Regions from separate parts of the Mesorhizobium sp. WSM4850 genome, predicted to be linked through region 2. Evidence: riboswitches for the same ligand, from Rfam matches in the RefSeq annotation. Region 2 holds a riboswitch; each other region holds the start of a gene.
The links. Region 2 has a riboswitch for cobalamin ahead of AC0L2Z_RS05140 (aromatic ring-hydroxylating oxygenase subunit alpha). Riboswitches for the same ligand answer to the same signal wherever they lie in the genome.
Positions count from the first base shown of each region.

Region 1: another riboswitch for cobalamin. It lies ahead of AC0L2Z_RS05940 (DUF1636 family protein); the one in region 2 lies ahead of AC0L2Z_RS05140 (aromatic ring-hydroxylating oxygenase subunit alpha).
Region 3: another riboswitch for cobalamin. It lies ahead of AC0L2Z_RS16705 (ABC transporter ATP-binding protein); the one in region 2 lies ahead of AC0L2Z_RS05140 (aromatic ring-hydroxylating oxygenase subunit alpha).
Region 4: another riboswitch for cobalamin. It lies ahead of metE (5-methyltetrahydropteroyltriglutamate--homocysteine S-methyltransferase); the one in region 2 lies ahead of AC0L2Z_RS05140 (aromatic ring-hydroxylating oxygenase subunit alpha).

Region 1 is NZ_JBVVPV010000003.1:1,422-8,510, reverse strand. Features, by position in the region: gene AC0L2Z_RS05955 (NuoB/complex I 20 kDa subunit family protein) at 1-199, opposite strand, end outside; gene AC0L2Z_RS05950 (NADH-quinone oxidoreductase subunit A) at 190-555, opposite strand; gene AC0L2Z_RS05945 (winged helix-turn-helix domain-containing protein) at 890-2,089, shown strand; cobalamin riboswitch at 2,361-2,565, shown strand; gene AC0L2Z_RS05940 (DUF1636 family protein) at 2,604-3,038, shown strand; gene cobW (cobalamin biosynthesis protein CobW) at 3,035-4,072, shown strand; gene cobN (cobaltochelatase subunit CobN) at 4,091-7,089, shown strand, end outside.
Region 2 is NZ_JBVVPV010000002.1:434,718-441,806, reverse strand. Features, by position in the region: gene AC0L2Z_RS05170 (carbohydrate ABC transporter permease) at 1-821, shown strand, start outside; gene bglA (beta-galactosidase BglA) at 826-2,490, shown strand; gene AC0L2Z_RS05160 (ABC transporter ATP-binding protein) at 2,516-3,628, shown strand; gene AC0L2Z_RS05155 (DUF680 domain-containing protein) at 3,818-4,054, opposite strand; gene AC0L2Z_RS05150 (DUF680 domain-containing protein) at 4,129-4,353, opposite strand; gene AC0L2Z_RS05145 (DUF680 domain-containing protein) at 4,421-4,627, opposite strand; cobalamin riboswitch at 5,129-5,331, shown strand; gene AC0L2Z_RS05140 (aromatic ring-hydroxylating oxygenase subunit alpha) at 5,444-6,691, shown strand; gene AC0L2Z_RS05135 (FAD-binding oxidoreductase) at 6,715-7,089, shown strand, end outside.
Region 3 is NZ_JBVVPV010000015.1:65,151-72,239, reverse strand. Features, by position in the region: gene AC0L2Z_RS16720 (EAL domain-containing protein) at 1-332, opposite strand, end outside; gene AC0L2Z_RS16715 (FecCD family ABC transporter permease) at 768-1,784, opposite strand; gene AC0L2Z_RS16710 (ABC transporter substrate-binding protein) at 1,814-2,761, opposite strand; gene AC0L2Z_RS16705 (ABC transporter ATP-binding protein) at 2,758-3,570, opposite strand; cobalamin riboswitch at 3,659-3,859, opposite strand; gene AC0L2Z_RS16700 (AraC family transcriptional regulator) at 4,125-4,955, shown strand; gene AC0L2Z_RS16695 (bifunctional helix-turn-helix transcriptional regulator/GNAT family N-acetyltransferase) at 5,055-5,990, opposite strand; gene groES (co-chaperone GroES) at 6,240-6,536, shown strand; gene groL (chaperonin GroEL) at 6,599-7,089, shown strand, end outside.
Region 4 is NZ_JBVVPV010000042.1:54,599-61,687, reverse strand. Features, by position in the region: gene metE (5-methyltetrahydropteroyltriglutamate--homocysteine S-methyltransferase) at 1-2,004, opposite strand, end outside; cobalamin riboswitch at 2,120-2,318, opposite strand; gene AC0L2Z_RS28410 (adenosine kinase) at 2,714-3,706, opposite strand; gene metK (methionine adenosyltransferase) at 3,816-4,991, opposite strand; gene AC0L2Z_RS28400 (serine hydroxymethyltransferase) at 5,046-6,383, opposite strand; gene AC0L2Z_RS28395 (ArsR/SmtB family transcription factor) at 6,414-6,764, opposite strand; gene AC0L2Z_RS28390 (hypothetical protein) at 7,048-7,089, shown strand, end outside.

The DNA.
Region 1 (7,089 bases), on a different contig from region 2:
TCATGAACATCAGCGAGCCGCTGCGCGCCCAGGTGATCAGCGCCTCGGTCGAGGTGACGAGAAAGCCCTTGTCGGCAAGCTCGTCGTTGATCTCGAGGAAGAAGGGATCATTCGCCCCCACCGGCTTTCCGGTGCTGGGGTCGAGAATGCCTTTTGGCTTCGGCGCGACGAGCGTGCCGGAATTGTCGCTCAATCCCATTCCAGCGCTCCTTTCTTCCATTCATAGGCAAAGCCGATGGTCAGCACCGCCAAAAACACCATCATCGACCAGAAACCGAGCATGCCGATCTGGCTGAAAGACACTGCCCACGGAAACAGGAAGGCCACTTCCAGATCGAAGATGATGAACAGGATCGACACCAGGTAGAAGCGGATGTCGAACTTCATGCGGGCATCGTCAAAGGAGTTGAAGCCGCATTCATAGGCGGAAAGCTTTTCCGGATCGGGATTGCGGTAGGCCACCAGAAAGGGTGCGGCAAGCAGCGCCAGGCCGACGACCAGCGCCACGCCGATGAACAGGACGATGGGCAGGTACGAACTCAACAATGCGTTCATGCTGCAGCTTTCCGTTGGCGGCCAATCCACTCTGATTACAGCACCGGACCCACTTGCGGAAGCGTGACAGTTTAACCACTGAACCGTTTTAGGGGGCGCTATGCTGCAACGCGGCGAGGGTTAGCGCAGGGCTTTCGGCGAAGCAAGTCAAACCTTGTTCAAAACACGGTGCTCGACGGCATATCCGGATAAACTGGTCCAATCCGCTCCTGTTGATTTCCTTCGCTTTTTACTCCACTTTTCTCTCCTGACATAGATGCCGCCGGAACCCTGCTAGCATGGTGCGGAATCATCTCTCCCACCTTTGGTCGAACGCCGACAGAGTGCCGTCTGCATGAAGGAAAAAATCTCGCTCGCCATGGCCCGGCGCATCGCGCTTGCCGCACAGGGGTTTGCCGATCCTCGCCCTAACGGCTCGCCCGATCGCCGCCATCTGGCCCGTGTGCTTGGCCGGACCGGTCTGCTGCAGATCGATTCCGTCAGCGCGGTGGTGCGTGCCCATTATATGCCGCTCTATTCGCGGCTTGGCCCCTACCCGCTCGCCCTGCTCGACAACGCCGCCGTGACGCGCAAGCGCAAAGTCTTCGAATATTGGGCGCACGAAGCCTCCTTTCTGCCGGTCGAGACCTATCCGCTGATGCGCTGGCGCATGGAACGGGCCGAACGTGGCGAGGAAATGTATAGCGGGCTGGCCAAGTGGGGCCGCGAGCGCGCCGCCTACATTGAAGACATTTATCGCGAGGTCGTCGAACGCGGCCCGATCGCCGCTTCCGCCCTGGAAGGCCAGAAAGGCTCCGGCGGCTGGTGGGGCTGGAGCGACGCCAAGCACGCTTTCGAATGGCTGTTCTGGGCCGGCCGCATCACCACGGCGTCACGTCGTGGCTTCGAGCGGCTTTATGATCTGCCGCAGCGCGTGCTGCCGCCGGAAATACTTGCCCTGCCGGTGCCCTCACCTGAGGATGCGCACCGCGAATTGCTGCGCATCTCCGCCCGCGCCCACGGCGTCGCGACAGCAGGCGACCTGCGCGACTATTTTCGCCTCTCTCCCGCTGACATCAAAGGCCGCATCGAGGAACTGGTCGACGCCGGCGACCTCTTGCCGGTGACCGTCGAAGGCTGGAGCAAGCCAGCCTATCTTCACAGGGATGCCCGTTTTCCGCGCAAGATCGAGGCGCGCGCCTTGCTCGCTCCGTTCGATCCGGTTGTCTTCGAGCGAGCACGTACGGAAAGACTGTTCGACTTCCGCTATCGCATCGAGATCTACACCCCGGCCGAAAAACGCCAGTACGGCTATTATGTGCTGCCGTTCCTGCTCGGCGAAAGGATCGTGGCGCGCATCGACGTCAAGGCCGACCGCCCGGCCGGCGTGCTGCGCGTCCATGCCGCCTATGCCGAGCCCGGCGCGCCGCCGCAAACCGCCGCCGAACTTTTTGAGGAAGTGAAGCTGATGCAGGGCTGGCTCGGCTTGGAACGCATCGAGGTGACGCCGGCGGGGGATTTGGGCCAGGCGCTGGCGGAAGTCGCGGTTTCGTAAGGGATTGCCGATGTCGGCGCCGCCCCTCACCTGCCTGCCGGCATCCTCTCCCCGTATAGAGACGGGGAGAGGGACGCTGTCATCGATGGTTTCGCCAATCGCCAGCGTTGCAGGAGGGGGCGCCGCCGTTGCGGCCAGTTCTTTCTCCCCGTCACTATACGGGGAGAAATGCCCGGCAGGGCAATGAGGGGCAGCGCCGACATCCAAAATTGCTCTGAAGCGTTTCCATCGCCGTGTCGGAAGCATGCGTTGACACGACTGCCTCCACAAGCCTAAATCCGGTTCAGACGGTCTCCTCTCGGCAAAGGGAGGAGCCAAGAGGGAATGCGGTGCGAAATCTCGATTTCAAATCCGCGGCTGTCCCCGCAACTGTAAGCGACGAGCCAAGGCCGATAACCACTGGGAAAAATCCCGGGAAGGCGGCACGAAGGCGATGACCCGCGAGCCAGGAGACCTGCCGTCTAGGACTTAAGAATCCGATCGCCTGGCGGGTTTTCCGGGCAAGGAGCCTGATTTGGAACGCGACAGCAGTTTTTCGGCTGAGACAGCGGGCGTATTGTCCGGCGATGATGATGCTCTGGCCGACGTCACCGTGATCGTCTGCACCTCCTGCCGTGACGAGACCGGCTCCGACGGCCATCCTCGCGCCGGCGAATTGTTGGCCGAAGACACGCGCCGCGCCGCCTCTGGCGAAAACATCCGTATCCGCAGCGTCGAATGCCTCGGCAACTGCAAGCGCCGCCTCAGCGCCGCTATCCTGCGCGACGGCTGCTGGAGCTATGTCTTTGGCGACCTGACCGCGACCAGCGGCGCCGATCTCATCACCGGCGCAAAACTCTTCGCCACCTCGACCGACGGCCTCATGCCATGGCGCGGCCGCCCCGATTGCCTGAAGCGCGGCCTCGTTGCCCGCATCCCTCCCCTCGACCTTTTGAAGGACCAGATATGACCACTTCCGTCTCGCGCGTGCCCTGCACCGTCGTCACCGGCTTCCTCGGCGCCGGCAAGACGACGCTGATCCGCCATCTGCTCGAAAACGCTGGCGGCAAGCGGCTGGCCATCATAGTCAACGAGTTCGGCGACATCGGCATCGATGGCGAGATTCTTAAGGGATGCGGCATCGACACCTGCCCTGAGGAAAACATCGTTGAGCTGGCCAATGGCTGCATCTGCTGCACCGTCGCCGACGATTTCGTCCCGGCGCTCGACCAGATCCTGTCGCTGACGCCCAGGGTCGACCATATCCTGATCGAAACCTCCGGGCTGGCCCTGCCCAAGCCGCTGGTCCAGGCCTTCCAGTGGCCGACGGTGAAGAGCCGGGTGACGGTCGACGGCGTCATTGCCGTGGTCGACGGACCGGCGCTGGCCGAAGGCCGCGTTGCCAACGACATGGACGCCCTGCAGGCGCAGCGCGCGCAGGACGAGACGCTCGACCACGACGATCCGGTCGAGGAGGTGTTCGAGGACCAGCTCGCCTGCGCCGACCTGATCATATTGTCGAAGAGCGACCTGATGGACGCCGCCGGCTCGGCCCGCGCCAATGCCGTCATCGGCAAGCACGCCGCCCGCGCGGTGAAGATCGTGCCGGCCTCGCAGGGCAAGGTCGATCCCTCCGTGCTGCTCGGCCTCGGCCTTGCCGTCGAGGACGACATCGAGAACCGCAAGACCCACCACGATGACGAGCTCGATCACGAGCATGACGATTTTGACTCGTTCGTCATCGACATTCCGTCGATTGCCAATCCCGAAGAGCTGGCTTTGCGTGTCGCCACGGCGGCGGAAGAAGAAAACGTACTGCGCGTAAAAGGCTTCGTCGAGGTCGGCGGCAAGCCGATGCGGCTGTTGCTGCAGGCAGTCGGGCCGCGCGTCAACCACTATTACGACCGCGCCTGGACCGCCGCCGACGATCGCCGCTCCCGCCTCGTCGTCATCGGCCTGAAAGGGCTGAACCGCCCGGCGATCGAGCGTATCCTCGCCGGCTGACCTCAGGCACGAGCCGCGATGCACATCCTCACCACCACATCCGCCTCGCTCGACGATCTTGCCGAGCCTGTCGATCTCAGGCAGACGCCTGCGGATGTCGTGGCGCTGTCCTTCACCGACAGCGATCTGGCCGGGCTGGCGGCGGCGTGGCAGGCGGACGCGGATCGCCTGCCGTCGATGCGGTTGGCCGCCTTGCGCGATCTGCGCCATCCGATGTCTGTCGATCTGTGGATCGACAGCGTCGCCCGGCACGCCAAGGTTGTTCTGGTTCGCATCCTCGGCGGCTACGACTGGTGGCGCTACGGCTGCGATCAGCTCGCCTCGACCGCCCGCGCGCACGGCATAAAACTGGCGCTGCTGCCCGGCGAATGCCGCGACGAGGATCTGCGACTGATCGAATGCTCGACGCTGCCGCGGCAAGAACTCGACGGCCTGCTCGGCTATTTTCGCGAAGGCGGCCCGGAGAATATGACGGCGCTGGTGCATCGGCTGGTAGGTCTCGCCGGATCAGATGTGGCGGTCGCGGAGCCGGTTGTCGTGCCGAAGGCGGGCTACTATCAACCGGGACGCGGTGTCATAGAGCGCGACGTCCCCCTACCCCTCGAGGGGAGGGTCCGGCCGCAGGCCGGGGGTGGGGTCGCCTGTGAAGTGCGCCAACGCTCTGAAGTGCGCCAACAGCAAAAAACGTCGAGCACTGCCGCAACGACCCCACTTGGCCCTGCGGGCCACCCTCCCCTCGAGGGGGAGGGGGACGTCGTGCCCATCCTCTTCTACCGCTCGATTCTGCTCGCCGCCGATGTCGCGCCGATCGATGCGCTTTTTGAAGCGCTGCGGCAGCGCGGCATGGCCCCCGTGCCGATCTTCGTCTCCAGCCTCAAGGACCCGGCCTCGCTCGCCTTTGTCGAAACCGCGCTTGCCACGCTGAAGCCGGCCGCCATCATCACAGCGACGGCCTTCGCCTCGGGTGCTGAGCCCGGCGTCGATACCCTGTTCGACCGCGCCGGCGTTCCTGTCTTCCAGGTCATCGTCGCGACGACACGCCGCGATATCTGGCAAGACAACCAGCGCGGCCTGGCGCCCGCCGACCTCGCCATGCATGTCGTCCTGCCGGAACTCGACGGCCGCATCCTTGCTGGCGCCGTTTCCTTCAAGGGCGAAAGCGAGGTCGATCCGGCACTGGCCTTCCGCGCCTTCGCCAACCGGCCGGAGCCGGACCGCGTCGCGCAGGTGGCGAACCGTGTCGAGGCGTTCGTGCGCCTGCAGCGCACGCCGCGCGAAAAACGCAAGCTCGCCATCCTGATCCCCGACTATCCGAGCGCGCCAGGCCGCACCGGCTACGCCGTCGGCCTCGACGTGCCGTCCAGCGTACTGGCGATGCTGCACGACCTGAGCGAACAGGGCTACGTCGTTGAAGGGATTCCGCAAACGCCGCGTGCGTTGCTGGAGATGCTGGAGTGTGGTGGCGAAGGGTTGAGGTTGGAGGAGTATCTGACCTTCTCGAAGGAATTGCCTGCTGAGGCAATGGCTGTGGTAGAGGCCGCATGGGGGAATGCTGAAGATGAGACAGGTTGGTGCGAGGCACCCCCCTCTATCCTGCCGGGCATGTCCGGCAGGATAGAGGGGGGGGTTCAAGCGCCCGCTTCGGCAAATTTACCCTTCCGCGCCGCCACCTTCGGCAACATCACCGTTGCGCTCGCCCCTGACCGCGGGCGTTCAGTCGACCGTCGCGCCGACTATCACGACCCGACGCTGCCGCCGCGCCATGCGCTGATCGCCTTTGGCCTGTGGCTGCGCAAGGCGCTCGATGTCCATGCCCTCGTCCATGTCGGCGCCCATGGCACGCTGGAATGGCTGCCCGGCAAGACCGTGGCGCTGAGCGAAACCTGTTTTCCCGAGATCGTCACCGGTCCCCTGCCCGTCGTCTATCCATTCATCGTCTCCAACCCGGGAGAGGCAGCTCAGGCCAAGCGGCGTATCGCCGCCGTCACCCTCGGCCATTTGCCGCCGCCGCTGACCGGCGCCGGGCTGGACAAAAACCAGCAGCAGCTCGAGCGGCTGGTCGACGAATATGCCCAGGCTGACGGGCTCGACCGCCGCCGCCGCGACCGCCTGGCGAAGCTGATTGTAGAAACCGCTGAAAAGACCGGTCTCGCCTCCGAGGCCGGCGTCGCCGGAACCGACGCGCCCGACGAAGCGCTGCGCCGCATCGACGCCTGGCTCTGCGACCTCAAGGATTTCGCCATCAAGGACGGCCTGCACATCTTTGGCCGCTCAGCCGAGGGCGAGACCGATCCGCTGCGCCAGCAAAGTCCGGCGGCCGAGAAGTCAGCGCTGATCGCGGCCCTCGACGGCCGCCATGTCGCTGCCGGGCCGGCCGGCGCACCGGCGCGTGGCCGGCGCGATGTGCTGCCGACCGGCCGCAACCTGTTCACATCAGATCCACGCACCATGCCGACGCCGACATCCTTCGATCTCGGCAGGGCGGCCTCCGACGAGGTCCTGCGCAGCTACATGCAATCGCATGGCGACTGGCCGCGCTCGCTGGTTATCGACCTCTGGGGCTCGGCCTCGCTGCGCACCGGCGGCGAGGAAATCGCACAAGGCCTGGCGCTGATGGGCTGCCGGCCGCAATGGGATGGCGCCACCGGCCGCGTCACCGGCATCGAGGTGCTGACGCCGGCCACCCTTGGCCGCCCGCGCGTCGATGTCACCTGGCGCATCTCAGGCCTGTTCCGCGACATGTTCCCGACCCAGATCGCGCTGATCGATGCCGCCGCTAACGCCGTCGCCGCCCGCGACGAGGACGCGATGGAAAACCCGCTTGCGGCAAAAACCCGCGCCGACGGCAAGGTCAGCCCGCGCATTTTCGGTACCTCGCCAGGCACCTACGGCGCCGGTGTCGAGGCGTTGCTGTCGAGCGGCGACTGGGCGGCGCGCGAAGAAATCGGTCGCGCCTATCTCGACGCCACCTCGCATGCCTATGGCGGCGCCGAGGGCGAAGCGATTTCAGCGCCCGG
Region 2 (7,089 bases):
ATCTCGGCGACGGCGAGACCTTGCAGCTCAACCCCGACGGTAGTTTCGTCATGACCTCGACCAAGCCGTTCGAGGGCGAGCGTGGCCAGCGCGTCTACTACGCCTCGTCGGCGCCACCGAAATTCACCACCGACAATTACAATACGGTGCTGTTTTCGGAGGGCATCGGCCGCTCCTTCATGAATTCGCTGACCGTCACCATTCCGGCGACCGTCATCCCGATCCTGATCGCGGCGTTCGCGGCCTATGCGCTGGCCTGGATGCGCTTTCCCGGCCGGGCGTTGCTCATAGCGGTGATCATCGGGCTCCTGGTCGTGCCGCTGCAGATGTCGTTGATCCCGCTGCTGAAGCTTTACAACGGCGTCGGCAGCTTCTTCGGCGTGCCGTCGAAAACCTATCTCGGCATCTGGCTGGCGCATACCGGCTTCGGCCTGCCCTTCGCCATCTATCTCTTGAGAAGCTACATTGCCGGCCTGCCACGAGAAATCATGGAATCGGCGCGCATCGACGGCGCCAGCGATTTCGAGATCTTCGTCAAGATCGTGCTGCCGCTGTCGTTCCCGGTGCTGGCCTCTTTCGCCATCTTCCAGTTCCTGTGGGTGTGGAACGATCTGCTGGTCGCGATGGTTTTCCTCGGCACCGAGGGCGACCAGATCGTGCTGACCGCCAAGCTCAACGCGCTGCTCGGCTCGCGCGGCGGCGATTGGGAGATCCTGACGACATCGGCCTTCATCACCATTGTCGTGCCGCTGATCGTGTTCTTCTCGCTGCAGCGCTATTTCGTCCGCGGGCTGCTCGCCGGCTCGGTGAAGGGAGGTTGAGATCATGCAATCCGCTGTGAAAGCGACGTTGAGCCCCGACCTCGCCGTCGACCGCGACTGGTGGCGAGGTGCCGTGATCTACCAGATCTATCCGCGCAGCTATCAGGACTCGAACGGCGACGGCATCGGCGACCTCAGGGGCATCATCGGCAGGCTGCCCTATATCGCGGCGCTCGGCGTCGATGCCATCTGGATCTCGCCGTTCTTCAAGTCGCCGATGAAGGATTTCGGCTACGACGTGTCCGACTATTGCGACGTCGATCCGATGTTCGGCACGCTGGCCGATTTCGACGCCCTGACCGCCGAGGCGCACAGGCTCGGGCTCAAGGTGATGATCGACGAGGTGCTGTCGCATACGGCCGACATCCATCCATGGTTCAAGGAAAGCCGCTCGAGCCGCACTAACCCGAAGGCGGACTGGTATGTCTGGGCCGACGCCAGGCCCGACGGCACGCCACCCAACAACTGGCTGTCGATCTTCGGCGGTTCGGCCTGGCAGTGGGACACCAGCCGCCAGCAATATTACCTGCATAATTTCCTGGCCGAGCAGCCCGATCTCAACTTCCACAGCCGCGCAGTCCAGGACGCGCTGCTCGATGTCACCCGCTTCTGGCTGGAGCGCGGCGTCGACGGTTTCCGCCTCGACACCATCAATTTCTACTTCCACAGCCAGGGCCTGGAGGACAATCCGCCGCTGCCGCCCGAACAGCGCAACGACCAGACCGCTCCTTCCGTCAACCCCTACAACTACCAGGACCATCTCTACGACAAGAGCCGCCCCGAAAACCTCGGCTTTCTCGAACGCTTCCGCGCCCTGCTCGACGAATATCCGGCGACGGCGGCGGTCGGCGAAGTCGGCGATTCGCAGCGCGGACTGGAGGTGGTGGCGGCTTATACCGCCGGCAGCAAGCGCGTGCACATGTGCTATTCGTTCGACTTCCTGGCGCCTGAAAAGATCAGCGCGGCAAAGGTGCGTTCGGTGCTGGAAGCCTTTGGCGAGGTCGCCAGAGACGGCTGGTCGTGCTGGGCCTTCTCCAACCACGACGTGATGCGCACTGCCTCGCGCTGGGCGGGCGGCGAGGCCGACCAGACCGCTTATCTCAAGGTGATCTCGGCGCTGCTGATGTCGCTGCGCGGCTCGATCTGCATCTATCAGGGCGAGGAGCTTGGGCTCGGCGAGGCCGAGCTGCAATTCGAGGACCTGCAGGACCCCTACGGCATCCGGTTCTGGCCGGAATTCAAGGGCCGCGACGGCTGCCGCACGCCGATGGTCTGGAATGGCGCCGACGGCAATGGCGGCTTCTCCACGGCAAAGCCCTGGCTGCCCGTGCCTGCCAAGCACCTTTCGCAGGCGGTCGATGTGCAGCAGGGCGACGACAGCTCGCTACTGGAACACTACCGGCGCTTTCTCGCTTTCCGCCGCCTGCATCCGGCGCTGGCCAAGGGCGACATCGAGTTCATCGAAAGCCAGGGCGATACGGTCGCCTTCACGCGCCGCCAGGGCAATGAGCAGATCGTCTGCGCCTTCAATCTCGGCAGCCGACCGGCCGAAGTCGATCTCGGCGGACGCTCGCTGCAGCCCTTGCCGGGGCACGGGTTTTCGGGACAGACTGACGCCCGCTTTATCCGCCTCGGCGGCTACGGCGCCTGGTTCGGGCGTATCGATTGAATTTGCAGTTCACTGGAGGGAACCCATGGCCGATGTCACGCTAAGGCAAGTGAAGAAATCATACGGCAATCTCAACATTCTCCACGGCATCGACCTCGACATAAAGTCGGGCGAGTTCATCGTCTTCGTCGGCCCTTCGGGCTGTGGCAAGTCGACCTTGCTGCGGTCGATCGCCGGGCTTGAGGAAATCACCTCCGGCGAGCTCAAGATCGCCGGCGAGGTGGTGAACGACGTGCCGCCGTCGAAGCGCGGCATCGCCATGGTGTTCCAGTCCTATGCGCTCTATCCGCACATGACCGTCTACGACAACATGGCGTTCTCGATGAAGATCGGCAAGGAGAGCAAGGCCGAGATCGACAAGCGAGTGCGCCAGGCGGCGGAAATCCTGCAGCTGACCAAATATCTCGACCGCCTGCCCAAGGCGATGTCGGGCGGCCAGCGCCAGCGCGTCGCCATCGGCCGCGCGATCGTGCGCAACCCCAAGGTCTTCCTGTTCGACGAGCCGCTGTCGAACCTCGACGCGGCCCTGCGCGTCGCCACCCGCATCGAGATCGCCAAGCTCAAGGAATCGATGCCTGCTACAACGATGATCTACGTCACCCACGACCAGGTCGAGGCGATGACGCTGGCCGACCGCATCGTGGTGCTCAAGGAGGGCCATATCGAGCAGGTCGGCACGCCGATGGAGCTCTACAAGAGACCCGGCAATCTGTTCGTCGCCCAGTTCATCGGCTCGCCGGCCATGAACATCCTGCCGGCCACGATCGACAAATCAGGCAACCCGACCATCGTCAGCCATGTCGGCGGCCGCAAGGCGACGGTGCCGATCGCCACGCCGGCCTCGGCGACGGGCGCTTCGGTGAGCTTCGGCGTGCGGCCGGAGGATCTGACGATCGCCACCGGCGCCGATTATCTTTTCGAGGGAACAGTGGACTATGTCGAGCAGCTCGGCGAGGTCCAGCTCGTCTATGTCGACATCGGCCGCGCCGACCTGCCGCTGGTGACCAAGCTGCCAGGCAATGTCGAGGTCAAGCGCGGCGCTGCGCTGCGGTTGAATGCCGATGCCGGCGACCTGCATATTTTCGATGCCGACGGACATTCATTCACGCTCCACAAAGCGGAAGCAAAGGCAGCCTGAGAGCGGCAGCCGAACTGATGGAGTTTGGTGACCCAAAAACAAGAGCGGCGGGCAAAGCCCGCCGCTCTTGTGCGTTCCGGTCGCTGTTAGAGCGACGTGCGTCCAAGTGGACGCACAAAAGTACGCTCTAACACTTTAACGCTGCGCATCGTGCTTTCCGAAAATCGAACCGATTTTCGGGCCGATGCGCTAGCGGCCGAACAGGCTCCGGTCGCTGCCCTGCGGGGCGGACTTCTGTAAGTCGCCCGACGAGTTGAGCAGCTTGTAGACCGGCGAGCCGGTATTGCGTACCGAAGACGTCTGCGTGTTGTCGACGTTGATGGTCGCCTGCTTGTTGATGTCGGTTCCGCCAAAGTTGTCGCTACCGGCAAAAGCGCTGCCGGCAGCAATCAAAAGCGCGGCGGCGGTAACAACGATCTTCTTCATTTTCAAAACTCCTGGATTTTCTTGGTTCCACCAGCGCGGCGGGCAAATGCCGCCGCCGCTGTTGGAACGAACTGTTAGTTGTTGCCGAACAGGTTACGGTCGCTGCCGTTGACGGGTTTCTCGTGAGCCGGAACCGGATTCTGCGCCGAAGCCGAATTCCGAATCGAAGCCGTGTACGAGTTGCTGTCGACCGCGGCGGCCGGTTGGTTGGCACCGTTCGATCCAAAGTTGTCGCTGCCGGCAAAAGCGCCGCCGGAGATGGCCACAATGGCGGCGGTGGCAAGAATGAGCTTCTTCATTTCAAATACTCCTGAGTTCCTCAGATCCCGAGCGGCGGACCGCCACTTTGCTGTTTGGGACCAGCTGTTAATTGTTGCCGAAAAGGTTGCGGTCGGCGCCCGGGCCAACGGGCTGCTTTTCAGCGTGAGCCGGCGTCTGGACAGAGGCCGTATACGAGCTGTCGATCGCAGCAGTCGGCTGGTTGGCGGCGTTGGACCCATAATGGTCGCTGCCGGCAAAGGCGCTGCCGGTGATGGCCAGAGCGGCGACGGCAGCAAGAGCGATCTTTTTCATTTTAGTACTCCAGTATCTTAGTCTTCCGTCCGCCTAGCGGCGTGTCTTGGGAGGATGCGCGTCATTCGGACAGCCCCGATGTGGGAAGGCCATTCGGCGGATTCCAATCACGAAGTTGTTCCGTGTGGACCAAGAATCTACACCTTGAAATTGTACCAGAGGCATCTGCTACCATGGTTTTATGGTTTGTTTTCAATATCTTATTCAAAATTAGCCATTCATGATTTGACGGATTGGCGGATCTGCGTTCACAGGGTGCTGCACGCTGTCAACAGAAACGAACCGTTCGGTTCGATTTTAGAAGCGGCTAATAGTCACTTTGGTAAACTGTTAACTTTCCTGATCTCCGCCGCGGGTCAGATTCGATGTCACAGCAGCCGACAGTGGCCGCCGAAAAGTGGGTTTCAGCCCTGCAGATATAAACCTGCAGGTTTCGCCGGCGGTGTCGCGCCGCATGGATACGATGTCGCTTTCATGCCGACAGTCAGCCGGCCGGCATGATTAGATCACGCCATCTCAGGTGCCGCTTGGTGACGACGAAGCGGAGAATTGGGAAGCCGGTCAGAACCCGGTGCTGCCCCCGCAACGGTGGTGGAGTTCAAGTCGCAACGGGAGACCACTGGGCCACAAGCCTGGGAAGGTGTCGCGATGAGTCCGCAAGGACACTCCAGAGCCCGGAAACCAGCCCGAGATTTTTAGACTCGACTGATCGCGGTGGGCGGTCAAGAGGTGGATGATGCATGTCGGCCCTGTCGCCGGTCTGCGGCCGATCCTCCCTCCATCACCACCAGTTCAGTCCTTACACGAGGACAGGACATGGACGCGCGCAACGACATGCTGAGGCTCTTGCACGGCCGCAGGCAAGGCTATTCGCTCGAGCAGCCCTTCTACACCGATCCAGATTTCTTCAAGCTCGACATGGAGCTGATCTGGTATCGCGACTGGCTGTTCATCGGCCACGATTGCGAGTTGCCGAAAGCTGGCAGCTATATCACCGCCCAGATTGGCGACTATCCGGTCGTGCTGGTCCGCGACCAGCAAGGCAAGATCAATGCCTTCCACAATTCCTGCCGGCATCGCGGCAGCCGTGTCTGCAATGCCGACAAGGGCACTGCGGCGAAGCTGGTCTGCCCCTATCACCAGTGGACCTACGAGTTGGACGGCCGGCTGTTGTTTGCTCGCCAGATGGCAGACGGCTTCGACAAGAGCCAGTTCAGCCTGAAGCCGGTGGCTTGCGAAAGCGTTGGCGGCTACATCTTCATCTGCCTGGCCAACGAGCCGGTCGACTTCGCGCCGATGCGAGCCATGATCGAGCCTTACCTCCTGCCGCACCGGCTGCGCGAGGCAAAAGTCGCCTTCGAATCGACCATCGTCGAGAAGGGCAACTGGAAGCTCGTCTGGGAGAACAACCGCGAGTGCTATCATTGCGCCGGCAACCATCCGGAACTCTGCAAGACATTCCCGGAAGCGCCGACGGTGACCGGGGTGCAGGGCGCCGACAGCGATCCGGAGATGCTCGCGCACTGGGCGAAATGCGAGGCGGCAGGCCTGCCGAGCAAGTTCCGCATCGATCCGGCCGGGCAGTATCGCGCCACCCGCGCGCCGCTGCTGCGCGACGCCGTCAGCTACACGATGACGGGAAGACGCGCGGTGAAGAAGAACCTTTCCGACAGCGTTTCGACCGACCGTATCGGCTCGCTGCTGCTCTATCACTATCCGACGACCTGGAACCATATCCTCGGCGATCATGCCGTCACCTTCCGCGTGCTGCCGATCAGTGCCACGGAAACGGCCGTCACCACCAAATGGCTTGTCCATAAGGACGCGGTCGAAGGCGTCGATTACGACCTCGCCGAACTCACCCATGTCTGGACCGAGACCAACGATCAGGACCGTCGCATCGTCGAGGAAAACGCCTTCGGCATCCTGTCGCCGGCCTATGAGCCCGGCCCCTATTCGGAACTGCATGAGGGCGGCGTCATCCAGTTTGTCGAATGGTACGCCTCCTTCATCGGGCCGCGCCTTGCCGAGGTCGGGCGGCCGGCGCTGCGCAGCGTCGCCTGAACGAGATCAAGGGGATGAATGCGATGACGGACCTTGGCCTCTACCGCCATCTCGACGAGATGGCGCCCTGGAACGACAGGCTCCAGGTGCTGGAAGTCATCAGCGTCAGCGACGAGGCGCCTGAGGTGAAGACCTTCACCTTCCGCTCTGACAACCAGACCTGGTTCCGCTACAGACCGGGGCAGTTCGTGACGCTGGAACTGCCGACCACCGAGGGCCCGCTAATGCGGACCTATACGCTGTCGTCCTCGCCGTCGCGGCCGTTCTCGATCGCGGTGACGGTGAAGGCGCAGGCCGGCAGCCTCGGCACCCGCTGGATGTTCGACAATCTGAAACCCGGCGTTCACGTGAAGGCCTATGGGCCGGCGGGCGACTTTTCGCTGCACAGCCATCCAGCG
Region 3 (7,089 bases), on a different contig from region 2:
CTGGCCATCGCGGATGTCCCGGCAGCGATGCGGCGTTCGACGATTTCGCCCAGCGTCCGGCCGGGGCGCAAGTGTTCGGGCGCGATGCGGTAAATTTCCGCATAGCGGCGGTTGCACAGGATCAGCCGTTCAGCGGCGTCGAAAAAGCAGATGCCTTGCGAGATGTTGTCGATCGCCGTCTCGAATCGCAGCGCCTGTTGCTCGAGTGTTGCGATCGTAGCCCTGAGTTCGCGCTCGAGCGTCTCGTACGAGGAGCCCGCCAGTTTCGCCAGCGTGGCAAGCTCGGTCGATTCGGGCGCCTGGGCGGCTTGCCTCGATGATTTCGTGACCAAACACAGTTCCTCCGGTTCGGCGCCTGGCGCAAAGCAAGGAAAGCTCGCTGCAAGCTAAGCGACCGCATAGTGGTCCAGATATACTAATGGCATGTGAACCGGGTCGATGCCGGGGCATGGCGCAGTTCTTGCCTTCTCCCCTTGTGGGAGAAGGTGGATCGGCGCGCAGCGCCGAGACGGTTGAGGGTGCTGGCCGGAGCGCTGTCGGTTCCAAGCTGGAGCACCCCTCATCCGGCCGCTTCGCGGCCACCTTCTCCCACAAGGGGGCCCACAAGGGGAGAAGGTGGAGCCAATCTCGTGCAGGCCCATCGCACATGATGGCCGATCCTGCCGGTGAAAATCTCGACGGGCGGTTCGGCGCGCTGCGCCGGTCCCAGAGGTCAGTCCAAAGACTCGGCATTGTGCCAGAAGCCGGCAAGTGTGCATGGCAGCCCATCATGAACGATTGCGAATGAGCATGGTGACCACGAAGAAAGCGCCGACCGAACTGGTGATGATGCCGATCGGCAGTTCCTGCGGCGGCAGCAGCGTGCGCGCCAGAAGGTCACTTGCTAGCAGCAGCACCGCTCCGAAGAGGGCGCAGCTTGCAATCAGGCGCAGATGCAACGGGCCGGCCAGGGGCCGGGACAGATGCGGGATCATCAGCCCGACGAAACCGATGACACCTACGACCGAGACCAGGATCGCCGTCGAGAAGGCAGCGACGAGAAACGCCGTCCTGCGCATCCGCACAACCGGCACGCCGAGGCTTTCGGCAGCATTCTCGCCGGCCAGGAAGGCGTCGAGCTTGCGATGGTTCCACAGGCCATAAGCAAGAATGGTGCACGCGCCAAGAGCAGCCAGCCCGACATTGTCCCATCGCGCTAGGCCGAGCCCGCCCATGGTCCAGAACAAAACCGAGTGAGCGGCGCGCTGGTCTCCGGCGAAGACGAGATAGTTGGTCAGGGCGATGAACATGAACGAGACGGCAAGCCCGGCCAGTATCAGCCGTTCGGGGCCTTGCCCCCTCACCCGCGAAACCAGCAAAAGCACGATGCCGGCGGCCAAAATGCCGCCGGTGAAGGCGGCAACCGGCAACGTCCAGATGCCGAAACGGTCGCCAAAAATGGTGATGACGGAAACAGCGCCGGCCGCGGCACCGGAGGACAGCCCGAACAGGAATGGATCGGCGAGATCGTTTCGGGTTACCGTCTGCAGCAGCGCGCCGATGACGCCCAGCCCTGCGCCGACACAGATCGCCATGATGGTGCGCGGCAGCCTGAGATCGACGACAATCTTGGCAACCGGGATCTTGGCGACCGGGATATTGCCGACTGAGCCGGGCACGAGGTCTCCGTCCAGCCCGGCCGCATGTCCGAGCGCAGCAATCACGTCGCTCAACCCTATGACTGTCGATCCATAGGCGATCGACAGCAGAGCAAGAGCGGCGATTGCTGCCGCTCCTGCTGCCATGGCCAATTCGAACGCCCTGTGGCGCAAGCTCAGAAGGCTTCCGGGTGCATCGCGCTGGCGATCTTGCCGATCGCCTCGATGTTAGCAGGTCCGGGCGTCAGCTCGGCATAGCGCAGCGCGACGAAGCGCTCGCTCCTGACCGCATCGGTCTCCTTCATTGCCGGATGGACTTTGAGGAAGTCGAGCAGTTTCCTGTAACCGCCGCCGTCCTGGTAGTCGAGCAGGATCAGGAACTGCGGATTGCGGGAAGCGACCGTTTCCCAGTCCGTGTTGCCCCAGTTCGTCTGCATGTCGGCCATGATGTTGTCGCCGCCGGCAGCGGCGATCATGGCGCTGGGGATCGCGAACTTGCCTGATGTGAAGGGTTTGTCTTCGCCGGAGTCGTAGAGAAACACCCGCGTCCGCTCGCGGTCGCCGGCCTTTGCCGTGATATCGGCGAGTTGCGCTTTCCAGCCTGAAACGAGTTTTTCCGCCTTGGCTTGCTTGCCGAAAATCCTGCCCAGCTTTTCGATGTCGCCGTAGAGCAGGTCCATCGAGGCGGCGGGGCGGTTGTTGTCGAGATGGACGCAGCTTTCCGTCAGCACCAGCGTCTTGACGCCGTGCGGCGCCAGCGTATCTGGCGTTACCTCGCCGCCCGGCTTCATACCGTAATACCAGCCGGCGAAGAAGAAATCGGGCTCGACCGCGACCAGGTTTTCGAGCGCCGGGTATTTCGGCGCAAGTTCAGGGATCGCGCCCTGCTTGGCCTTGAATTCCGGACCGACCTTGTACCATCCGGTGATGCCGGTCAGGCCGACGATCGACGGTTGCAGCCCCAGCGCGAAGGCCATCTCGGCCATGTTCATATCCTGGATGACGGCACGCTTCGGCGCGGCGTCGAACGTCAGCGGCGTACCGCAGCTGTCGACTGTTACCGGGAAAGCGAAGGCGGTCTGGGCAAGCAGCAGAGAGGCAAAAGACAGTGCGAGGCGTTTCACGGATGTTGCTCCTTGGTTAGATCAGAAGAGGCACGGTTCGGGACTTCGAACACCGTGAGTTCGCGGTCTTCGGTCGGATGGCGCAGCCGAAGCACGTCGACGCCGAAAATCTCGCGGATCAACTGCTTGGTCAGCGCCTCGCGCGGACCGGCGAGTGCCTGCAGCCGGGCCTCGTTCATCACCGCGACCCTGGTGGCAAATGGCGTGACCAGCGACAGATCATGCAGCACCGCCACGACGGTCATGCCAAGCTGCGATACGAGTTCGAGAAGTTCGCTGCGGGCGCGCGGATCGAGATGATTGGTCGGTTCATCGAGGAACAGGATTTTCGGCTCCTGGGCGATGGCGCGCGCCAACTGGGCGCGTTGCCGCTCACCACCCGACAGCGAGCCGATCGTGCGGCCGAGCAGCGGCAGCAGGCCAGTTCTGCGAAGCGCTTCGACGACGACGTCGCGTTGCTCGCTCCTGCGTCGCCAGCCGGCATGCGGGACCCGCCCAAGTCCGACGTAGTCGATCACGGCAAGCCGCGGATCGGGCTGATCGGTCTGGCCGACGACCGCCATGTGCAGCGCCCGCTCGGCGGCCGGAAATGTCTCCAGCCGGCGTCCGGAAAATCTCACACCTCCCGCGCTCGGACGCAGCGTGCCGCATAGCATGCGCAGCAGCGTCGTCTTGCCGGCGCCGTTGGGACCGATGATGGCGAGGCGGTCTCCCGCCGCGACGGAAAGGCTGACCGCACTGACCAGGCGCTGGCCATTCGCCGTGGCGCTCAGTTCACGCGCTTCAAGAAGAGGCTGGCAGGCATCCAACTTACCGTCACTTTCTCAAATGGCGACGGAAGGAAGCTGGACCGGCCGACAAGACCGATGTCCACGTCTCCTCCCGGCACACCCCGTCCGGTCAACTCGTGCGATGGCAGGTCTCCTGGCTCGCGGGTCCTTGCGCCATCCTGCCTTCCCAGCCTTGGCCAGTGGCATTTCGGATTTTGCTCGCCGCTTACAGTTGCGGGGGCAGCCACGGCCTCGATCCGAAGATCTCACCGTGTTCCCTTTTCACCCCTCGCCTTTCGGCTTGGGGACCATCAGTCAGCCACCCTAGTTTTCCGCCAATCCCAGCGCAATAAATTTCCGGGTTCCGGAGTGCCCCGCGAGCAATGGTCTTGTCAGAACGAGCATACCGAATCTCGTAATGTAATAACGTTACTACTTAAAAGACAACGCCTGCGCCTGTCAACCCCTTCGCCCAACGCTTTCGGCTTGCCGATCACCGTCGCATTGCGCGGTGCGCAATTTCGATCAAACTGCCTCCACCAGTAAGCGATACCATGACCTGGCCAATGCGCAGTCCCACAGCGAGGAGCCATATGAACCCGACCGAGAAAGCGCTGTGGTTCGTCGAAAGCCATCTGCCGGAGGCCATCTCGCTCGACGATGTCGCCAACAGCAGCGGCGTGTCGCGCTTTCACGTGACGCGGGCTTTCGGTGCGGCGACCGGACGTTCGGTGATGGGCTACCTGCGTTCTCGCCGCCTGACCGAGGCGGCGCGCAGGCTCGCCGCCGGCGCACCGGACATCCTCTCGGTCGCGCTCGACGCCGGCTATGCCTCGCATGAGGCTTTCACCCGTGCCTTCCGCGACCAGTTCGGCACCACGCCGGAACTGGTGCGCGCGCAAGGCTCGCTCAAAAACCTCGATCTCGTGGAGCCGATCCTGATGGACCAGTCCTTCCTCACCAATCTCGAGCCGCCGCGTTTCGAAACCAGCCGGCCGTTCCTCATCGCCGGTCTCGGCGAGCGCTACAGCTGCGAAACCAGCGCCGGCATCCCGATGCAGTGGCAGCGGTTCGGCCCCTATATCGGCAACATTCCAGGCGAGGTCGGCGACGTCGCCTATGGCGTCTGCGTCAACGGCGACGATGCAGGCAATTTCGACTATATCGCCGGCGTCGAGGTGTCCGATTTTTCGGACCTGCCGAAGGAGTTTTCGCGCGTACGCGTGCCGATGCAGAAATACGCCGTGTTCGCCCATCGTGGCCACATCTCGACCATCCGCCGCACGGTCAACACGATCTGGAACAAATGGCTGCCGGCCTCCGGGCACAAGATTGCCGACGCGCCCGAATTCGAGCGCTACGGCCCCGAATTCGATCCGCGCAGCGGCAATGGCGGGCTGGAAGTCTGGATACCGGTCGGGTGAGGAAGGGCCAGTTTTCAACTTGTGTTGGAGACTAGTGTCGAGGCGCTCCGCCTTATCTTGCCTACTCCCCTTGTCCCACAAGGGGAGTAGGGAAAGACGCTACAACTCCAGGTTCCAGTTCTGGCCGACCAGATCCTTGCCGAAGGCGTGGTGGCGTTCCTGATTGGCCAGCTTGAACCCGGCCGCCTCGTAGATGCGGCGCGCTGAGGTGAGCACGTCGTTGGTCCACAGCGTCAATTTCTTGTAGCCCTTGGCACGGGCAAAGCGGATGCATTCCTCGACCAGCCGCCTGCCGATGCCGAGACCGCGCGCCGAGGGTTCGACGTAGAGCAGGCGCAGCTTCGCCACCGCGTCCGACTGGCGCACGACGAAGACCGAGCCGACGACTTCCCCTTCCCGCTCGGCGATCCAGCTGCGTTCCCATTTCGGATCGTAGGATTTGGCGAAAGCGCCGAGGATTTCGGCGACCAGCGCCTCATAAGTTTCGTCCCAGCCATATTCCTGCGCGTAGAGCAGGCCCTGGCGATGGATGATCCAGCCGATGTCGCCGACCTGCAAGGACCGCAGCATGTAAAGGACCTTGGGCTCTGCACTCTCGCCCAGTAGATGCTGCACCGTCTGCATCGCCTTGACCAGCCTGTCCTGTTCCGGTGCGGAAAGCCGCTCGAGCAGGGCCGCGACCTGATCGTGCGAACCCTGGTTCAGCGGCGCGAACGCCGCTCTTCCCGCCGGCGTCAGCGCAATCGACGAGCGCCGCGCATCGGCTCGCGTCGCCACGCGCTCGACCAGACCACGCTCCTCGAATTTTTTCAGCAACCGGCTGAGATAGCCGGGGTCGAGACCGAGATCGCGCGCAAGATCGGTGGCGGTCAGGCCATCGCGATGCGCCAGTTCATAGAGCACCCGAGCCTCGGTCAGCGAGAAGGCGCTTTTCAGCAGCCCTTCATCGAGCAGCCCGATCTGGCGGGTGTAGAAGCGGTTGAAGCCCCGCACCGCATCGATCCGCTCCCTGCCGGGTTGATGATGAATCGTCATGGCATCTCCTGCCAGCACAAGATCAACCATTTAGTTGACTTAGTCAAGTATCAGTTCGAAGCAGGCTGCGGCTGTCGATCAGCTCACTCAGCGCCTTGACTCTCGCCAGCCACCGGCTTATCTCACCGCCACGTTAGCACTCGCCATTGGTGAGTGCTAAGCGTAGGTCCGGCGCCGCCGGGCTTATAGGTTTGTCCGGCGCCGCCGGACGGAGGAACTATTCTCACCATTCTCACCGAGGAATAAAAAATGGCAAAGTCGAAGTTCCGCCCGCTTCATGACCGCGTGGTCGTACGCCGGGTTGAATCCGAATCCAAGACTGCCGGCGGGATCATCATCCCCGACACGGCGAAGGAAAAGCCGCAGGAAGGCGAGATCATCGCCGTTGGTTCCGGCGCCCGCGACGAAGCCGGCAAGCTCGTCCCGCTGGACGTCAAGGCCGGCGATCGCATCCTGTTCGGCAAGTGGTCGGGCACCGAAGTCAAGCTCAATGGCGAAGACCTTCTGATCATGAAGGAATCCGACATCATGGGCATCATCGGCTGAATATCGGCCTCACCATCACTTAAATCCCAGGGCTCAATTCAAGCCCCTGCCAGGAGCTAAAAATGGCTGCCAAAGACGTAAAATTTTCTCGCGATGCCCGTGAGCGCATGCTGCGCGGCGTCAACATCCTCGCCGACGCAGTGAAGGTCACGCTCGGCCCCAAGGGCCGCAACGTGGTCCTCGACAAGTCGTTCGGCGCACCGCGCATCACCAAGGACGGCGTCACCGTCGCCAAGGAAATCGAACTTTCCGACAAGTTCGAGAACATGGGCGCGCAGATGGTCCGCGAAGTTGCTTCGAAGACCAACGACATCGCCGGCGACGGCACCACGACCGCGACCGTTCTGGCGCAGTCGATCGTCCAGGAAGGCCACAAGGCGGTTGCCGCCGGCATGAACCCGATGGACCTGAAGCGCGGCATCGACCTCGCGGTCAGCGACGTCGTCTCGACGCTGATCAAGAACGCCAAGAAGATCAAGACCTCGGAAGAGGTTGCCCAGGTCGGCACCATCGCCGGCAATGGCGATGCTTCGGTCGGCTCGATGATCGCCGA
Region 4 (7,089 bases), on a different contig from region 2:
CTCATTGAACTCCGAATAGCACATGTGGGTGTGAATTTGGGTCGCGTCCTCTACACCCGTCGAGGCGAGCCGGAAGCATTCGACAGCCCAGCCCAGATAATGTTTCCAGTCGGACTTCCGCAGGGGCAAGCCTTCGCGAAACGCGGCCTCATCGATCTGGATCACCCTTGCGCCAGCTTTTTCGAGGTCGGCCACTTCATCGCGGATGGCGAGTGCGATCTGGCGGCAGACCTCGGCGCGGGGTACGTCGTCGCGCACAAAAGACCAGTTAAGAATCGTCACTGGGCCAGTGAGCATGCCCTTCACCGGCTTTTTCGTCAGCGATTGGGCAAATTGCCACCAGAAGACCGTCATCGGATTGGGCCGCGATACGTCGCCGAAGATGATGGGAGGGCGCACGAGCCGCGAGCCGTAACTTTGCACCCAGCCATGCTGGGTGAAGGCGAGGCCGGACAACTGCTCGCCGAAATGCTGCACCATATCGTTGCGTTCGAACTCGCCATGTACCAGCACGTCCAGCCCGATCTCCTCCTGCCAAAGGACCGCCGCCTCGGTCTCCTTCTTCAGAAAGGCCTGGTAGTCGATATAGCTCAGCCGGCCCTTCGCATGAGCGGAGCGTGCCCTGCGCACCTCGGGCGTCTGCGGGAAGGACCCGATGGTCGTCGTCGGGAACGGCGGCAGGCCGAGCGCGTCAGCCTGGACTTTGGAGCGCTTGGCAAATGCGCTCTTTCGTTGCTTCATCACGCCGTCAATGCTGCTAACACGCCCGCGGACGAGCGGATCATGGACTTTTGTCAACATTGCGCGCGCGGCGGCCGCCTCTTCATAAGCCTTCAGCGCGCCTGCTACACCCTCCCTGCCTTCGGACAAGGCTTGGGCCAGCACGAGCAGCTCTTCAGTCTTCTGGGCGGCGAATGCCAGCCACGAACGAACGTCTACATCGAGCGCGGTCTCCATCCGCAGGTCCATCGGCACATGAAGCATCGAGCAGGAAGGCGCAATTTCGACGCGGTCCAGCGGCCAGCCGGCAATGACCGGCTTGATGCGGTCGAGAATTGCAGACAGGTTCGCGCGCCAGACATTGCGGCCGTCGATCAGGCCAAGTGACAGCACCAGATCCTTCGGTGCAAGCCGACCAACCGTCTCCAACTGCTCGGGAGCGCGCACGAGGTCGAGATGCAGGCCCGCCAGGCCCAGCGAAAGCGCGGTCGCCAGATTGTTTCCCAGCGGCCCGAAATAGGCAGCCAGCATAATTTTCAACTTGGGCGCGGCTTTCGACAGCTGCCCGTAGGTGAATTCGAAGGCAGCTCGTTCGTTCGGGCTAAGGTCGAGCACAAGCGCCGGCTCATCAATCTGAACCCAGTCGGCCCCCGAGAGCTCCAGCCTCTGCAGGAGTTGCTCGTAGACGGGCAGTAGGCGCGGCAGGAGCGCTATGGGATTGAAGCCCTGGTCGGGAGACTTCGCCAGCTTCAGGAAGGTCACCGGTCCAAGGATGACCGGGCGTGTATGGGTGCCGAGCTCTTTTGCCTCCAGAAAGTGATCGACTGGTTTCGTCGACGAGAGGGCGAAGGTCTGATCGTCGCCCAGCTCCGGCACGATGTAGTGGTAGTTGGTGTCGAACCATTTGGTCATTTCCATCGCGGTTACGCGCTGCCCCTGAACTGCATGCCCGTGACCGGCCCGTCCGCAACCCGCGCTATCGCCTTGCGTCCCGCGCGCCATCGCGAAGTAGATGTCGAGCGGGACCTCGCCGCCCGTCCAGCCGTAACGAGCTGGCACGGCGCCGACCATTGCTGCGGTGTCGAGCACATGGTCATACAGTGAGAAATCGTTCGACGGGATTTTCGACACGCCGCGGTCGCGCTGCTCGCTCCAGCTGGCGGCACGCAGTGCCTTCGCCGTCGCCAGAAGGTTGGCAGCAGAAGATTTTCCGGACCAGTAGCTTTCGAGCGCGAATTTCAGTTCTCGCCGGCGACCGATACGCGGCACGCCAAGCGTTGCTATGGGAACTTGCTGGGAGACATTCATTCCATACCCCGATGGTTGGGGCGGGGCCAAGGAAGGCGTTAGCAGGCCGGCATCAACGCCGAGCTGCCGCGGCCACCAGACACCCCGCCCGTGGACGTTGTTCGCCGTGGCAGGTCTCCTGGCTCGCGGGTCACAGCCTCTGCCCCGTCTTCCCGGGGCAGTTCGCCCCAGTGACATTGGTGGGTTGGCTCGCCGCTTACGTTGCGGGGGCAGCGCCGGCATTGCACCGGCTTCCCTCTTAGCTCCGCTACGGCAACACCTTGCGGAGAACCACGACCCGCAGACGATCGCAGCCGCTCGCATTGCTGTCAATGCCGTATAAAGAAATGTTTATGTGCTTATGTGAATTGTTCGCCTGCGGCGTGTTTGCAAGTCTCATGTCGCCGTCGAGCTGAGCCCTTCTGCGCGACTCTCCGCTGTGTGCAGACTGTGGCTCGCCCCTCGGGCAATCTGCCTTTTGTACGATCCCGTCTCAAAACGACTTCGTCAAAAATGGCTCGTGTTGGCCATTCATGATCGGGCGGCAGTACTGGCCCGAAGTGCGACAACGTTCCTAAGCCTGCAAAATTGAAATTTGGAGAAAAACCGCCATCCTTCACGCAGGCACGCGACATTTCGATTTACACGCGCTTGTCTGGACAGCCTGCACAACGGGAAGGTGGGCAGCACTTCGCGGAAATGCCCCCTACAGCAACCCCGCCTGCTCAGCCTCTCGTCGCAGATTCTGCCGTGGCCTGGGGCCGATCTGCTGGATCACCAATCCGGCCGCCAGTGAGCCAAGGTCGCCGCAGGTCTGCAGGTCGCGGCCTTGCGTGTATCCATGCAGGAAGCCGGCGGCATAGAGATCGCCGGCACCCGTGGTGTCGACCAGTTCCTTGATGGCGGTCGCCTTGATGACCACGGTCTCGTCCCCGCGCACGATCACCGAACCTTTTTCCGAGCGGGTCACGGCGGCGATACGGCAATCCTTGCGGATCTGCGCCAGCGCCTCGTCAAACGACGATGTCTGGTAGAGTGACTTGATCTCGTGGCTGTTGGCAAAGACGATATCGACCGTGCCCGAACGCATCAGTTCGAGGAACTCGTCTCGGTAGCGATCGACGCAAAACGAATCCGACAGGGTCATCGACACTTCGCGGCCTGCCGCGTGCGCCAGCATCGCCGTCTGGCGGATTGCTTCCTTGGCGCGCGGCGGATCCCACAGATAGCCTTCGAAATAGGTGACCTTGGCGCCAGAGGCCTTGTCGGCCTCGACATCCTCCGGCCCGAGCTCGACGCAGGCGCCGAGATAGGTGTTCATCGAGCGCTCGCCGTCAGGGGTGACGAAGATCATCGAGCGCGCCGTCGGCGGCTCGCCCTTGAGCGGCCTGGTGTCGAAGGCGACGCCCTGCGCGTGGATGTCGTGGGCGTAGATTTCGCCCAGCGCATCGTTGGAGACCTTGCCGAAGAAAGCGGCGCGGCCGCCGAAGCTGGCGACGCCGGCCGCCGTGTTGCCGGCACTGCCGCCGGACGCCTCGATCGCCGGACCCATGCGGCTGTAGAGCAGCTCGGCGCGCCTTGTGTCGATGAGGTTCATCGCGCCCTTGATGATGCCGTTGGTCTCGAGGAATGCCTCGTCGCACTGCGCGATGATGTCGACGATGGCATTACCGATACAAAGCACGTCATATTTCGACATCAGTGTCTCCGCCAAAAAGCCGAGCCGGCTTCTCGCCACGCCGGGGCCGGCGTGTTTTTGGCGAGTGTGGAATGGGTCGCCCTATGCCGACGCATCCAATACCCGCGCATCACGCAGCTGCCGGTCCTGCCTCACGCAACAGGTCGTCAGCTCTGTCCGTCTTTTCCCAGGTGAACTCCGGCTCTTCGCGGCCGAAGTGTCCGTATGTCGCGGTCTTGCGGTAAATCGGCCGTAAGAGATCAAGCGCCTTGATGATGCCTTTCGGCCGGAGATCGAAAAGCTCAAGGACGGCGCGCTCGATCCTTTTTTCATCAATCTTTGCGGTTCCGAATGTATTGACGAGGATAGAGACCGGCGCGGCCACACCGATCGCGTAAGCAAGCTGAACCTCGCACACCTCCGCCAGTCCGCTGGCAACGACGTTTTTTGCGACGTACCGCGCCGCATAGGCGGCCGACCGATCAACCTTGGACGGGTCCTTGCCCGAAAAGGCACCGCCGCCGTGACGCCCCATACCGCCGTAGGAATCGACGATGATCTTGCGTCCGGTGAGACCGCAATCGCCGCGCGGCCCACCGACCACGAACCGGCCTGTTGGATTGACCAGGAACCTTATCCCCGTCGTATCCAAGTCGTGGGGCAAGACCGGCCTTATGATCTCCTCAATGACGCCTTCGCGGACCGTGGCTTGTGAGACCTCCTCGTCATGCTGCGTCGACAGGACTATGGTATCAAGCGCTACCGGGCGCAAACCCTCATAACGGACGGATACCTGTGATTTAACGTCCGGGCGAAGCCAGCCAAGGCGTCCGGTTTGGCGCACCTCTGCCTGTTTTTTTGTCAACTCGTGAGCAAGTTGGATTGGCAACGGCATCAATGTTTCGGTCTCGTTGCACGCGTACCCGAACATGAGGCCCTGATCCCCCGCTCCATGCTCGAGATCTTGCCCTCGTCCCTCGTCGACGCCCTGGCTGATGTCAGGCGACTGCTCGGTCAAGGCCAAGATCACGGCGCAACGCCGGCCGTCAAAGCCGATCGCATCGTCGTCATATCCAATGTCCAAAATGATATCGCGGGCAACTTGGCTGTAGTCGATCTGCGCGTGGCTGGTGATCTCGCCAGCCAGAACGACCATCCCTGATTTCACCAACGCTTCACAAGCAACGCGAGCCTTGGGATCCTTGCGAAGGATCGCATCGAGCACGCCATCTGAGATATTGTCGGCCATCTTGTCGGGATGTCCAGCGCCGACGGATTCGGAAGAGAACACGAATTTTCTGGTCATGGGATTTCCTCGCTTCAAACGTTGGAAATAGATGTGACAGTTGATCAGGCCGTCTTACCTGTCGGAGATGCCCGGCACGTCGAACGCAGCGCAGAAGTCGGCAACGTCTCTGCGCACGCGGGCATGGACGTCCGAATCATCGGGCTGGCGGCAAACCAGGTCGATGAAAGCGGCAATCTGCAGCATTTCCGCCTCGCGCATGCCCACAGACGTCACTGCTGGCGTGCCTAACCGAATGCCGCTGGTGAGCGCGGGATGGCGCCGGTCCCCCGGCACCATGTTGAAATTCGTAATGATACCTGCTTGCGACAGACGCTCGGCATAGGCTTTCCCAGACAGCGGCCGGTCCCGAAGATCAAGGATCAGCATGTGATTGTCAGTGCCCCCCGTGACGAGTTCATAACCTCGCTCCAGAAGGGCCTGGGCCAGAGCCTTGGCGTTGTTGACGATCTGCTGACCGTACACACGGAAGGATGCATTCCCTGCTTCGTGCAGAGCGACAGCTAGCGCGGCAATCGTATTCATGTGCGGTCCGCCCTGGAGGAGAGGGAACACGGCACGGTCTATGCGTTTGGCCAGATTGTGTTTGCTCTTGGAATGGTAGAGCGCCTGATAGCGGTCTTCATTCCTTGACAAGATGAAGCCACCGCGGGGGCCGCGGATCGATTTGTGAGAGGTGCTGGTGACAACATCGCAATGGCCAACGGGATTCGGATGCGCTCCTGCGACAATGAGGCCGCTGATGTGGGCGATGTCGGCTACCAGATAGGAGTTCACCTCCGAAGCAATGTCGGCCATTGCCTCATAGTCAAAGATGCGCGGATAAGCAGTTCCGCCGACCCAAATGAGCTTCGGTCGTTCGCGTTTGGCCGTCTCGCGCAAGCGGTCATGGTCAATCTGCTGCGTCTTTTCGTGCAGCCCGTACGGAACTCGCTGATAGTCAGTGCCAGAGAAGTTGACGGCCCAACCGTGCGTCAGATGCCCGCCGCCGGGGAGGGTCAAGCCCATCATCTTGTCTCCCGGACACAACAGCGCTCGACAGACAGCCTGATTGGCCGGCGAGCCGGAATAAGGCTGCACGTTGGCGTGTTCACAGCCGAATAGCGCCTTCAATCGCTCGATGGCGAGGTTCTCAAGCTCATCGACAATCTCGTTTCCGGCGTAGTAGCGCGCGCCGGGATATCCCTCGGCATACTTGTTGGTGAAAATAGACCCGGTCGCTTCCAGCACCGCCGAGGACGCGAAGTTCTCGGAGGCGATAAGTTTGAGGGTCGTCCGCTCCTGGCGCTCCTGTCTTAAAAGCAGCTCGTGAACGCGAGAATCTGCGACAGCCAGGTGAGGCCACTCGCAAGTGTCAAGCTCCGCGATGGCGCCGCCAGTCGAATTGTCCATATCAGCTTCGCGCTCCATTGGGACTAAGTTTCAGGACAAGCAGGCGGCCACCTTGGACCGCGCGCCCTGTATCGCCTCCAGGCGCTGTAGGTCTTGTCTGTGATGGCCATCGCCGTGGGGCAGGAGATCAACCAACAATTGAACCAAGCCGCCGTCCGAGCCTCCTGCTTCGAGGTGGTACGAAGGCCAGGGGCGCTGTTCGTTGCCGAGAAGAAAGCCGGCTCTGGCGAGCTGGCGCACGTGTGCGACCACGTGCTCGCGAGACAGACTCAGAACTTCTGCCAGCTCGCAGACGGTCAGGTCCGCATGCGCACAAAGTCCCAGGATTCGAAGTCGATCAAGATGAGCCGCGGCCTTTAGGCGCATGACCAGTGTCATCATCGGCCGGCACTCCTTGTCTTGACTTCCTCCATTTGGCGTCCTTCCACTAATTTCAGAGGCAATCTTGCCGTCCGACGAGGTCAATACGCCCGACCGCATCGCAGATCGTTTCCGATACGTCACGGTCTCGACCCGCAGCCCAAATGATAGGCTCAACGTACATATTCTCAGCGGTTTAGAGTGCTAAAAGTCCGCGATTTTCTTTGAAGGATCTGTTGCGACACGTGCATACCGGATGCGCCCCAGCACAACGGCGGCTGCGCGGTAAGGCCGGCTTGCGAAGATGCGGCGTACGGCCGAGGCCTTCATGCGCCGGTCGCCGCGC